4 regions of the Bacillus sp. JJ1503 genome follow, and region 4 is predicted to be linked to each of the others. Evidence: predicted binding sites of a transcription regulator. Region 4 holds the regulator's gene; each other region holds the start of a gene.
The links. The regulator Rex, encoded in region 4, represses fermentation and respiration genes when NADH is low (regulators of the CRP and FNR family bind a similar motif). The targets are predictions, from matches to a motif close to TTGTGAAATATTTCACAA.
Positions count from the first base shown of each region.

Region 1: V7149_RS06595 (AtpZ/AtpI family protein) is a predicted target of Rex. The motif match lies at 1,817-1,834, and genes of this name have one in related genera.
Region 2: V7149_RS02155 (cytochrome-c peroxidase) is a predicted target of Rex. The motif match lies at 1,981-1,998, and genes of this name have one in related genera.
Region 3: V7149_RS15570 (DUF1641 domain-containing protein) is a predicted target of Rex. The motif match lies at 1,350-1,367, and genes of this name have one in related genera.

Region 1 is NZ_JBALOZ010000071.1:11,311-14,479, reverse strand. It holds gene atpE (F0F1 ATP synthase subunit C) at 36-248, opposite strand; gene atpB (F0F1 ATP synthase subunit A) at 327-1,037, opposite strand; gene V7149_RS06600 (ATP synthase subunit I) at 1,061-1,435, opposite strand; gene V7149_RS06595 (AtpZ/AtpI family protein) at 1,442-1,663, opposite strand; gene V7149_RS06590 (S8 family serine peptidase) at 1,924-3,169, opposite strand, start outside.
Region 2 is NZ_JBALOZ010000016.1:11,760-14,928, reverse strand. It holds gene V7149_RS02165 (hypothetical protein) at 1-115, opposite strand, end outside; gene V7149_RS02160 (hypothetical protein) at 368-553, opposite strand; gene V7149_RS02155 (cytochrome-c peroxidase) at 798-1,862, opposite strand; gene hisIE (bifunctional phosphoribosyl-AMP cyclohydrolase/phosphoribosyl-ATP diphosphatase HisIE) at 2,270-2,911, opposite strand; gene hisF (imidazole glycerol phosphate synthase subunit HisF) at 2,908-3,169, opposite strand, start outside.
Region 3 is NZ_JBALOZ010000200.1:3,817-6,985, reverse strand. It holds gene V7149_RS15575 (NAD(P)/FAD-dependent oxidoreductase) at 1-817, opposite strand, end outside; gene V7149_RS15570 (DUF1641 domain-containing protein) at 854-1,291, opposite strand; gene V7149_RS15565 (fumarylacetoacetate hydrolase family protein) at 1,817-2,755, opposite strand; gene V7149_RS15560 (maleate cis-trans isomerase family protein) at 3,034-3,169, opposite strand, start outside.
Region 4 is NZ_JBALOZ010000169.1:4,443-7,611, forward strand. It holds gene V7149_RS13720 (ABC-F family ATP-binding cassette domain-containing protein) at 1-844, opposite strand, end outside; gene moaC (cyclic pyranopterin monophosphate synthase MoaC) at 989-1,480, shown strand; gene V7149_RS13730 (redox-sensing transcriptional repressor Rex) at 1,573-2,220, shown strand; gene V7149_RS13735 (YdiK family protein) at 2,254-2,460, opposite strand; gene V7149_RS13740 (CPBP family intramembrane glutamic endopeptidase) at 2,457-3,169, opposite strand, start outside.

The sequences.
Region 1 (3,169 bases), on a different contig from region 4:
TGATCTTCGCCATTTTGGAACATTTTAACTCGGTATTAGCCACCAATAACCATGAACGCGATAACTACCGCGATGATAGGAATCGCCTCTACTAACGCAACCCCGATGAACATTGTTGTTTGAAGCATACCGCGTGCTTCTGGCTGACGAGCGATACCTTCTACTGTTCTTGAAACGATAAGACCGTTACCGATACCGGCACCTAGTGCTGCTAAACCGATTGCGATTGCTGCTGCTATAAGACCCATTATTAAGTTCCTCCTTAAAATTGTATAAATATTTTTTTGTTTATTTGTGTTTGTTCATATGATGAACAGGTATATATATTAATGGTCCGAGCTCACTTTGTGAGCTAAATAAACCATTGTTAACATTGTAAAGATAAATGCCTGAATGGCGCCAATGAAAACAGAGAACCCTTGCCAAGCAAGCGTTGGGATGATGGCTCCAATATGACCCCAAAATCCGGTTGCCAGACCTCCAGCAAGAAGCCCAAGCAAAATTTCACCCGCAAAAATGTTACCATAAAGACGCAAACCAAGTGTCAAGGTATTGGCAAATTCCTCAATAATTTTAAGAGGAAATAAAAACGGCATCGGTCTTACAAAATCACGTCCGTATTCCTTAATACCCTTGATTTTAATGCCATAATAATGTGAAAGGGCAACAACCATCGTTGCTAAAGTTAGGGTAATAACCGGATCAGCTGTAGGTGATTTCCACCATAAATAATCATTAATGACAACTGAAAACGGAAGCCCTAAAAAGTTGGATATAGCGATATACATAAGTAAAGTAATTCCTAATATATGGAATCTACCGCCAGTTTTCCAATCCATCGTACTATTGACAATTCCTTTGACAAAATCCATGATCCACTCGAAGAAGTTCTGCATTCCGGTTGGTTTCATGGCTAAACGACGGGTGGAAAGAAGTGCAATGATGAATACAACAGCACTTGCAATTGTGATCATCAAAACGTTTGCCAAGTTAAATGATAAGCCCATAAACTCACCTATAGGAGCTTCATGATGCATATGTGTTTCACCTCTCTTCCCCACTATTTACGTAAATGAAAAGATTGAATAAAATAATCTATCATAATGACAATATAGGCTGTCATTAATCCAAAAACTACGCTAATCAGGTGCAGATTTTCCGGATACTTCATCGCGATCATCACCGCTAAAACGGCCGATGCCATCCTGGAAACCATCCCTAAGGAACGCACCTTTCCTCCCTTTTCCACCGCTTGTCCGAACTTATCAACCCTTCTCGCCATCTGCCATAAATTAAATAAGCTTAAGGATGTTCCTAAGATAAGCCCTAGGAAAATAGATTGATAAGAGGTAAATCCCCAGCCAAGAACATAAATGGACAACAGTAAAAATATGTATTTTCGTTGCCTGATGAACATCAGTTTAAATTCCGGCATGGTCTTTTATTCTCCTGTGAAAAAATGTTGGATTAATCTAGTCATAGCAAAAATTCCTGTTGCTAAGCCGAGAAATAATCCTATAATAAGGAATAGCGGTTCAGTATCTGCCTTACTGTCTAGCCATCTTCCTACAAAAATACCAATTAAGACAGACCCGACTAATTGTGAAAGAATAGCAGACATTAAACCCATTGCGATAAATGGACTGCGATTTTTTTGACGCATGAAAACGCATCCTCTCCGTATAAGAGAACGGTAAGCGAATCACTAAAAAAGTCAATAATAACGGGATCCATGACTGCTTTTTCATTTTGAAAACCCTGCCATTTACACCCTTTGTAAGCATACAATAGGCACTTGTCAATGTCAATGTGTTTGTAGTGAAAAAAGTCACATTGAAAATGATGGAAATATGGTATGTTCACACAATTATCATAATTTATTTTCGCGAAATCTATTGAAAAATGAGCGCAGTTTTGCTACGCTCATTTTTTAGCTATTTTTTTTTGGCTATTTTGTTCAACCAATTGTCCATTCTGCTGTATGAAAAGATATGACTCAATGGAATCTTCTTTTCCCGCCTTTTTGGCAAAAACTTTGATAATATATAACCCTGGGTCCGGAAGCTGTTGACTGTCGATTTCCTGTAAAAGCTGCCCTTTTCCAACGTTCCTTTTCCAGTCTAAAAATCCAATAAAGCGAAGACTTTCTGCTTCAAACATCGCAATCCCGAACTCCTCCGCTCCTCCTGGCAAATACACTTCATAGCGATACACGTCCTTTTTATCCCCTTTTCCTAAACCAAATCCCATCACCCGCGGATAATTAGGTTCCTCAAGGACATAAAGATATGGCAGGTTGATTGTTTGTGAACCCGCATTTAATATAATATTGCCATCATATATCTTTTTGTTTAGCAGCTCCGGATCTACAGAAAGCTTGATTTCCACTCTCTTTTTCTCACCTGGCTTTAAAAAGAAGGATAAAGGAAATTTCCAGCTCAGGCCATTTTCGGCAGGCGGGATCGAAAATGAATAGGATTGACCTTTTGTTCCGATATTTTTGATCGTCACATAGCTTGAGTGCTCATGCAGGCTGTCAGCGAGTTGAAACTTCCCGAATTGAAGGGATCCCGGCGTAGCCAACGTATTGGTTTTTAGTGCCCGTTCGATTTGAATTCTCCCGGAGCCTTGCTCGAATGTCCGGTACAGCTTTCCTTTTTGATTGAAAATGGGTTTTGCGGTATTCATAAGAGCAGCTTTAATTTCCTCAGGACCCCAGTCTGGATGGGCTTGCTTAATTAATGCACAGGCTCCCGCTACATGTGGTGCCGCCATGCTCGTACCTTGTAAAGGCAAATACCCGCCAGGTACAGTGCTGTTAATCGCGACCCCTGGCGCAACCACATCAGGTTTTATTTCCCATGTGGAGGTCACAGGACCGCGGGAGCTAAAGTCAGCAAGAATATCCTTTTCCTCAATAATATGAGTTCTGGCAAATACTTTGTTTTTAGCTATTTCTCTTTTTACTTTTTCACCGTTCGCTTTTGACAGGGCCGTGACAGGAATCGAAACATCCGTCTCTAAGTTGCCAAAAAAGGCACCTTTCGTATTATTGTAAATAATGACAGCAACGGCACCTGCTTCATAGGCATTTATCGCTTTTTCTGTAAAAGTAAGTTCTCCTCTTTCCAGGAGCACAATTTTACCCTTTGCCTCCTTTAATTCTTCC
Region 2 (3,169 bases), on a different contig from region 4:
GACTTGTTGGTACAATTGGATCTAATCCAAAGATAACAGCATAACCATTTAAACCTGCCCCCAAGAAAACAACACCTAAAAAATATCTGCTTACTTGCATAAGGATTTTATTCAATTTGCGCACCTCCTAGTAAAGTGTATTCGATTTAAAACAATATAGGCTTCACAGTTACCAAAAGACCGCCACCTATATAAGTAAACCGTTCAGTTTTGAGGTGCATTTCACAAAAATGACAATAAAAATAGGGTGAAAACTGACAACAGTTTTGACACACCTTTTTTATTGTTTATAGAGTTTTTTGACACTGTAAATCTAAAATGTCTTATTAAGCACTTGTGAATTGAACAAGACACATAAATAAAAGATTCAATTATTAACTTCGTTTTTGTTCTTTTTAGTCCTATATAATAGAATAGCTGAGAAGATGATTACAATTGCTCCGATTATCCCAACTAATATGGCTATCGGTTGCGACATAATAGGGAATCTCGATAATGCTACTAATATTAACCCTAAAACAAGCAAAATTACATTCTTTGTGTCTCTACTCATTTAATACACCCCCTATAATTACTATTTCGCAAACTTAATTTACGTTATATTTAATGTCCTATTTTACAATCATTATTCTTTAATTTTATTATGTCATTTCATCTGTCAATTTTCTATAAAGTTTTAAAAACCTTTATAGAAATGGAAATCGGCACAGGTTAAATCCTGTGCCAATTTCCATTTAATCAAAATGCACCTCAAAACGGAACCCTATACTATATAAGGATCCGTCTTTTTGTTCGCACTAATTTAAAGGAATCTCTGGTGTCTCAACTTTTGGAAGCTCGCCGCTCAAGCTCTCTAAGAAAGCAATAAGTGCATTAACTTCACTTTCAGTTAAATTTAAAGGACTCATTTGGACACTTTTATTCGGATGGTCCCCTCCGCCTTCATTATAGTATTGGACAACGTCCGTTAACGTTTCTAGGCTTCCGTCATGCATAAACGGTGCAGTATGGGCAACACCTCTTAAACCGGAAGTTCTAAATTTCCCTTTATCTTCTTCTTTCCCTGTTACATTGAAACGGCCATCATCGCCGGACATCCCTAAATTATAATAGTTATGATCTGATAATAATGGTCCTGCGTGACAAGAAATACATCCTGCTTTTCCGACAAATAATTTCATTCCATCTTTTGCATCAGCACTAATTGCATCTTCTTCCCCTTGAAGATAACGATCAAATGCCGTATCGGAAATAACAATTGTCCGTTCAAATGCAGCGATAGCCTTTGCAATATTATCAGCTGAAATTTTATCATTAAAAACCGTGTTAAATTGCTCTACATATGTAGGTACACCATTTAATTCAATAACTAATTCATCCAAGTTTTGGTTCATCTCGACTTCAGATTGAATTGGACCTAAAGCTTGTTCTTCTAAACTACCTGCTCGCCCATCCCAGAAATTAGCTGCATAATAGCCAGAATTGATGATTGTTGGACTGTTTCTTGGACCTTTAAAACCTTCAAAACCAATAAACTTTTCCATTCCATCCCCGAAGCCTGCTCCTGGAGCATGGCATGACATACAGCTCTGTACGTTGTTCCCGGATAGTTGTGGGTCATAATATAACGTCTTTCCTAACTCTACTTTTTCATCAGTCATTGGATTGTCTGCTGGAATCGGCATCTCACCTAATGGCTCGAACTTCGCTTTCGCTGCCTCTAGCTCTGGGTCTTTAACATCTTCTTTCACTATTGCATCTTTGTTAGTGTCTTCCGGTACTGCCGCACCTTCATTCTTGCTACAAGCGCCAAGGATTGCAAGAAGTAACATGACTAATAAAACATAGCTAACTTTTTTCATAAAAATGCCCTCCTATATTTCACTTTGCGAAATTGGAAGTTTAGGGTATTTTTTCCTCCAACTTCAAATTAATTATATTATTAAAATTATTCTTATTTACTAGTCATTTTCGAAAACATTGTGACATATTTCACAATGTTACGTTTGCCCGTTATTTATATTGAAAACATAATTAAATCAAAATTACTCTTAGTAGGTACAAATAATGCAAAGGGCAATAAATCTTGTGGAAAACGATTCTATCGTAGAAAAACACCAGTGACTTCGGAACAATCAAAGAAAAGCTCCTGCGATGACTAATCACAGAAACTTTCCTTTTTATCCACCCCCGAAGAAAAGCTATACTAAAAAAACCAAATCATTATGTGATTTGGTCTCCTCATTCATACCCTATATATGCGCTTCCTCTATTCAGCTGATTTCTTTTCATGTCTTTTATCCAAAACACTCAACACTTCTTTAAACGGAAGCTCCTGCTCTCTAAGTAAAACGAGTAAATGATAAAGCAGATCGGCCGCTTCCCATTTTAACTCTTCTTTGTCGCGGTTTTTCGCGGCGATGATGACCTCAGCTGCTTCTTCTCCAACCTTTTTTAAAATTTTATCTACGCCTTTTTCAAATAAATAAGTCGTGTAGGCTCCTTCAGGTCGTTCCGCTTCCCGCTCTTTAATCAATTTTTCAAGAGACAAGAGAATGCTATAATCTGATAGGCTGCCAGCAGATTCGCCCGATTGATAAAGGCTCTCCTCAAAACAGCTTACTGCCCCAGTATGGCAAGCAGGTCCAGCTGGAGCTACGAGCAACACAATCGAGTCTTTATCACAGTCAAATTTCATTTCAACAATTCGCTGGGTGTTCCCGCTTGTTGCTCCTTTATGCCAAAGCTCCCGTCTAGAACGGCTGAAAAACCACGTTTCACCTGACTCGATTGATTTTTCAAGAGATTCCCGGTTCATGTAAGCTAATGTCAAAACTTCGCGTGTAGTCGCATCCTGAACGATTGCCGGGATGAGGCCTTTTTCATCAAATGATAGCTCCTCGATATTCATCGGACAGGCACTCCTTTTTCCTTTAAATAAGCCTTCACTTCAGCTACTGACGTTTCTTTATAGTGAAAAATTGAAGCAGCCAACGCCGCATCTGCTTTCCCCTCCACAAAGGCTTCGGCAAAGTGCTCCGCGTTTCCTGCACCTCCTGAAGCAATAACCGGAATCGTCACCGCTTCACTAACGGCTTTTGTTAAAGCAAGATCAAACCCATTCTTCTCTCCATCTGAATCCATGCTTGTTAGCAAGATTTCGCCAGCA
Region 3 (3,169 bases), on a different contig from region 4:
GATCACATGCAAGACCAGATTGTTCAACAATCGGAAGTGCTTGGATTCCGCCTGTCCATACAAATGTATTGGCAACAATTTTTGATCCGTCTTTAAGGTCGATCTCATTTCCATTTACATTCGTTACAGGAAGACCTGTCAAGAATTCTACACCACGAGCTTCAAGACTTGCAGTAGCACGTTCGATTAAGTGATCAGGTAAAACCGGAAGAATTTTTGGACCAGCTTCAACAAGCTTGATTTTCAATTCTTTCGGATCTACTCCATATTTTTTTGCGATTTTTGGCATATTATCAACGATTTCACCAACTAGCTCAACGCCAGTTAATCCGCCGCCGCCAATAACAATCGTTGCATCTGCTTCATTTCGAGTTTTGCTGTATTCTTCAATTTTTCCAACAATATGATTGTAAATGTTATTAGCATCTTCGACTGATTTTAATACCATGCTGTTTTCCTCTAGTCCTGGAATACCAAAGTAACCAGTTTTGCTTCCTAGAGCAACAACAAGTACGTCATATTTTAATGTGGAACCATCATCAAGCTTTACTGCCTTTTCGTCAACAGAGAATGAGTCAACCTTAGCAATTTTCAAGTTAATATCTTTGCCTTTGAAAACCTTTTCTAACGGCATAGAAATAGCCTTTTCTGCAATTGTTCCCCCTGCAAGACGGTGCAGCTCAGTAATAATTTGGTGTGTTGGATATTGATTTACTACAGTAACATAGGCTTCTTCACTATTTAAGTATTTGCGAACAGTTAAAGCTGAAAGAACTCCGCCATAACCTGCCCCTAAGATCACAATATGTTTTGACATGTATCATCCCGTCCTTACTAGTTGTATTAAAAGAACTTATCTTTGTTGGCTATTCTTTTCTCCAGAGATTTGAAGATAAGCATTAACGAAACGGAAAAGCTTTTGGGCTTGAGGGTCTTTCAGCATTTTTAATACGCCAAATAAACCGATCACTTCATGGCTTTCATCCGCACGATCTTTTGCTTCAATAGCAGTAGCTGCAATACTTTTAACAGTGTCCTTAACTGGACCTGCCATTTCAGCGATTGCACTTACTGTATCATTCTTTAATACATCATCAGTTGCCACTGATTGAGCGAAGTCATATGATTTGTTTAAAATATTTACTAGCTCTGTTAGCTTTGGCAGCTGCTCTACTAATGTTGTTAAGGATTCCTGTACCTCAGGTTTTAAAAGCTGATCAAGAATATCAAGTTTCTCTTGATACGACACATGCTCTTGTTCAGGTTTTGGTTGTGTAAGCGTTGCAGTCATGTTCACTACCCCTTTACAAAATAAATATTTTTACTATCAACTGAAGGAAATTTATGTCTTGTGTGATTTTTCACAAAGGCAATTAAAAACATCTTAAAATACTATTAAATAGTTATCCTGTTACTAAACAACTATTTATGTAAGCCCTTCAATCATCCCAAAACTACTATACGACTTATTTTGAATAATATCAATTACAATTTTTGAATATATTCATAGCTTAAATGTTATTTACAGGTGGAATATGAATAAAGTTAAAGGCTGCATTCCTCAAAATGGAATATCAGTCCCCTATACATTAAGCTTTATTTACTAACTTGATATACACCCTAGTGCTTTGATACAAACTTTACTTAATTCGGTATACCCAGCAAAAGGATTCAACAGATAATAAATAAAATAACTAAACTAAGAACACCATTGCTTGAATTTCCGGTAATATAACTAATTCCTAATAAGAATTATAGTAAAAAAGCTGTAATCTTATTAAAGATTACAGCCTTTGATGAAAAAAATTTATTCGAGTCAATTAATATTAGATTCCATGTAATTCAAACTAGATTGTTCCTGACCTTCTTCCGACCTAAAATAATTTGTTAGAATGCCTAATCTTTCAATTTTCACAGTTACTTCGTCCCCATCCTGTAACCATACTCTTTCCACTTCAGGAAGCCCCATTATGACACCTTCTGGAGTTCCAGTTAGAATAATGTCTCCAGGCTGTAAGGTTAAATGTTCAGAAACATAACTAATAATCTCTTCACAGTTAAAAATCATATCTGAAGTATTTGAATCCTGACGAATTACTCCATTTACAATAGACATAATTCTTAAATCATTCGGATTTTCGATTTCTTCTTTACTGACCAAATTTGGACCAATTGGACAAAAACCATCACAAGATTTTCCTAAAAGCCATTGCGAACTTTTCGATTGCAAATCACGAGCAGACACATCATTCGCTGCACAATAACCATATACTACAGATAGTGCATTTTCTTTTTTAATTTTTTTCGCTTTTTTACCAATGACTATAACTAATTCCGCTTCATAGTCTACCTGAGAAGATACGCTCGGCAAGGTTATGTCTTTTTCATGAGCAGTAAGTGTATTATTAAATTTGCTAATCAATATTGGCGCTGGAGGGATAGGTAAATTACACTCCACTGCATGCTTTTTATAATTCAATCCAATACAAATAATTTTATTAGGCTCTGGTACACAAGGACCAAAAATTAACGAATCCTCCATATGGAATAATGAATCATCCATAAATGAAATTTCGATTAGTCTCGAAAGAACTTTTTGCGCATGTTCTCCATGATTAATAAGTTCTGTAACTGTTTTAGGCACATTATTAATGAATGGATAGTTATTAGCTGCTGCTTCTACGTCTAATATTCCCTTGTCTGTTTTTATTCCTAAAGCTAATCGATCTCCTTTGACAAAAGTTACAGATATCATTGACTTCCTCCCTTTATTAAACTTAAAGAACAAGGTCTATTTTCCCAGAAATCTTTAAATAATTTTCATACGTGTTATAATTAAGATATGAAGTCTGAACATTGAAAATTGCATACTTATAAGGGTTGGGATAGCTAATCTTCTATCCTGTAAAATGTATGGAGTCGTCAGAGAAGACGAAAATCGCTGTACAGACTCATGATAAAACTTTCTATCTTAGTAAATGAAGAGAGCATTGCAACCCCCCACAGGTTGAATGCTCAGCAAAAGATTTCTTTTTATCTGCTTACCTTTTCCCTTGAAAATACTTTTCCCCATCCTTTTACAGTCCTTGGATCTACATCTACCATTTTTAAGCATTCCCACATAAGTACATTGATCGTGTCGTACATTGGAATATTATATTTTTCTTCA
Region 4 (3,169 bases):
GTTGAATAAAGTCTTGCAGTTTAGCTACTTCTTCCTGCTGCTTTTCAAATTGCTTCAAGTCACGTTCATAGTTTGCCGCTTTTTGGTCAAGATAAGAGCTGTAGTTACCGATATATTTTTTGCTTTGATTTCTTGATAATTCATAGACTTGGGAGACGACTTTATCTAAAAAATATCGATCATGGGAAACGATTAAAATGGCCCCGTCATACGTTAGCAAATATTGCTCAAGCCAAGATAAAGTATCAATGTCTAGATGGTTGGTAGGCTCGTCCAAAATTAAAATATCAGGCTTCTTTAACAGCAGTTTTCCTAGAGCAAGCCTCGTTTTTTGCCCCCCGCTTAAAGTGGATATTTTCGTATCATAGCTAAAGGATTGAAAGTTCAGTCCATGAAGAACGGAGCGAATGTCTGATTCGTACTGATAACCGCCTTGTTCTTTAAATTGAACTTGCCGATCATCGTATTCTTTTAAGATGCGTTCATATTTTTCGGGATTAGCCATTGCTTGCGGATCAGACATTTCACCTTCGAGCTTCCGCAATTCCTTTTCAAGCTTTTGCAGATGCTCGAATACAGTTAACATTTCATCCCAAATGGATCTTTCTGACTCGAGTCCGGTATTTTGGGCAAGGTAGCCGATTTCCACTTCCTTAGGCTTAATAATGTCACCGGAATCATAGGACATTTGGCCAGCTATCATTTTTAAAAGCGTGGACTTGCCAGCCCCGTTGCGCCCCACAAGGGCAATTCTATCTCTAGTTTGTACTTCAAGCTTTATATTCGATAATATAACTTCAGCACCAAAGTTCTTTATTAATTGATTGACTTGTAATAAAATCATTTTTGTTCACCTCAAGCTTTATAGAATAAGTGTAACTCATTCATATTTGTTGGGCAATGTGTGTGAGGATGGACTTGAATTATTGTGAAGTGTTTTACACATTTGGCTAAAAATAGTGTATGATTTTGTTGTGAGGTGTTATTAATGTCTGATTTTACCCATTTTAATCAAGAAGGCAGAGCAAAGATGGTCGATATTAGCGAGAAATCTGTGACGGTCCGAACTGCGATTGCTCACTCAAGTATTACAGTTAATCAAGAAATATATGAAAAAATCACTTTGAATACAATGAAAAAAGGAGATGTCCTCGCCGTAGCACAAGTTGCGGGTGTGATGGCATGCAAGAAAACATGGGAAATTATTCCGATGTGTCATCCCATTCCTTTAACGGGAGTAGATATTTCCTACTCATGGAATGTCGATCAAGAAGAATATACACTGCTCATTGAAGCTACGGTCAAAACAAAGGGTCATACTGGAGTTGAAATGGAAGCGTTAACAGCAGCATCTGTATGTGCCTTAACAGTTTATGATATGTGTAAGGCTGTTGATAAAGGGATGGTCATTGGCAAAACCTATTTAGTAGAAAAGACAGGCGGAAAAAATGGGGATTTTAAAAGGGATTCCTTGTTATAATGTATTGTGTATTTAAAGAAGTAAAGCTGCTAACTGATAAAACATTTGTCATATGAGCAAACGTAAAGGTTTCTACGAGAGGAGATAAGATAATGGCGAATGAGTCATTAAAAATTCCACAAGCAACGGCCAAACGGCTTCCTTTATATTATCGATTCTTAAAAAATTTGCATGCTTCTGGGAAACAAAGAGTCTCTTCTGCAGAATTAAGTGAAGCGGTAAAAGTTGATTCTGCTACAATTCGGCGGGATTTTTCCTACTTTGGCGCTTTAGGGAAAAAAGGGTATGGCTATAATGTAAATTATTTGCTTACCTTTTTTCGGAAAACGTTAGATCAGGATGAATTAACGAAGGTAGCTCTTATTGGGGTTGGTAATTTAGGCACTGCCTTTTTAAACTATAATTTCCTCAAAAACAATAATACGAAAATTGAAGTAGCCTTTGATGTAGACGAAGGAAAAGTTGGCACATACATTGGGGATGTACCGATATTCCATATGAGTGATCTAGAAAAAGTAATCGAGGACGAACAAATTCAAGTTGTGATTTTAACTGTTCCTGCTCTTGCAGCCCAACCGATTGCTGACCGAATTGTTCAAGGCAGTGTAAAAGGAATTTTGAATTTTACTCCTGCACGTTTATCTGTGCCGTCCTCCATCAGAATTCATCATATCGATTTAGCTGTGGAGCTGCAGTCGCTTATCTACTTTCTTAAGCATTATCCACAAGAGGAAGAATAAGCTAAACAAAGAAAATGAGCATTTGTATAGTGCTCATTTTCTTTGTTTGTTATTGACGATTTTGAAATGAAAGGCAACCATCCGCAGGCCAGTACCTAAGTCAAGGGTTGCGATAATAATAAGAAAGTAAGTAAATATTCCCCAGCCATCGTTTCTTTGAATGCTTTGGATCGCGATATAGGTAAAGAGGATCCCAAGAATAATATAAATGATGCCTGATAACAATGGTGTCCTTCTCATAAAAATCCTCCAATAAAGCTTTGCATTTTTTCCACTTCTTTTATCCAGTTTTCAATATTTTCTCTGTTAAATTGGATAATGACGACAAGTGTATTCATGGCCACATGCGCAAAAATCGGCACTAGAATTCGCTTTGTTTTGACATATAGGAAAGCAAAAGTAAAGCCCATCGCTGAGTACAACAGAATATGTTCAAACTCAAAGTGAGCTAGAGCAAAAATAACAGAACTTATTAAGGCAGAAAGAAAAAAGTTTAGCCGCTTATGAAGCGTTCCGAAAATAACCTTTCGGAAGACAATTTCCTCTAGGATTGGCCCAATAATTGAGCTGATCACAACGACTATGGGTGAAGCTTGAATAAGCCTAATAATTTGCTGTGTGTTTTCCGATCCCATTTCAATTCCGATTAAATTTTCTATATTGGCGGCAATAGATTGCGCAAATAATGCAAGGAATACTCCGCCAATGGCCCAGGCTATGGAAGTACCTGCAGAAGTTGCATTTCTCATAGAAAGGCTTTCCTTCATTTCTTTTCGGAGGATTGCCAACGTAATAATTAATGTGATCGTAAAGCTAATGACAATCCAAGATGTGACAGCGATTGTTTCCATATCGGCCATGCTTTTCCCGGATAGTGTTCCCCAAAACGCAATGAACGGGACCCCGATTAAGCTCGATAATTGCATCCCTGTATAAGCAATAAGAATAT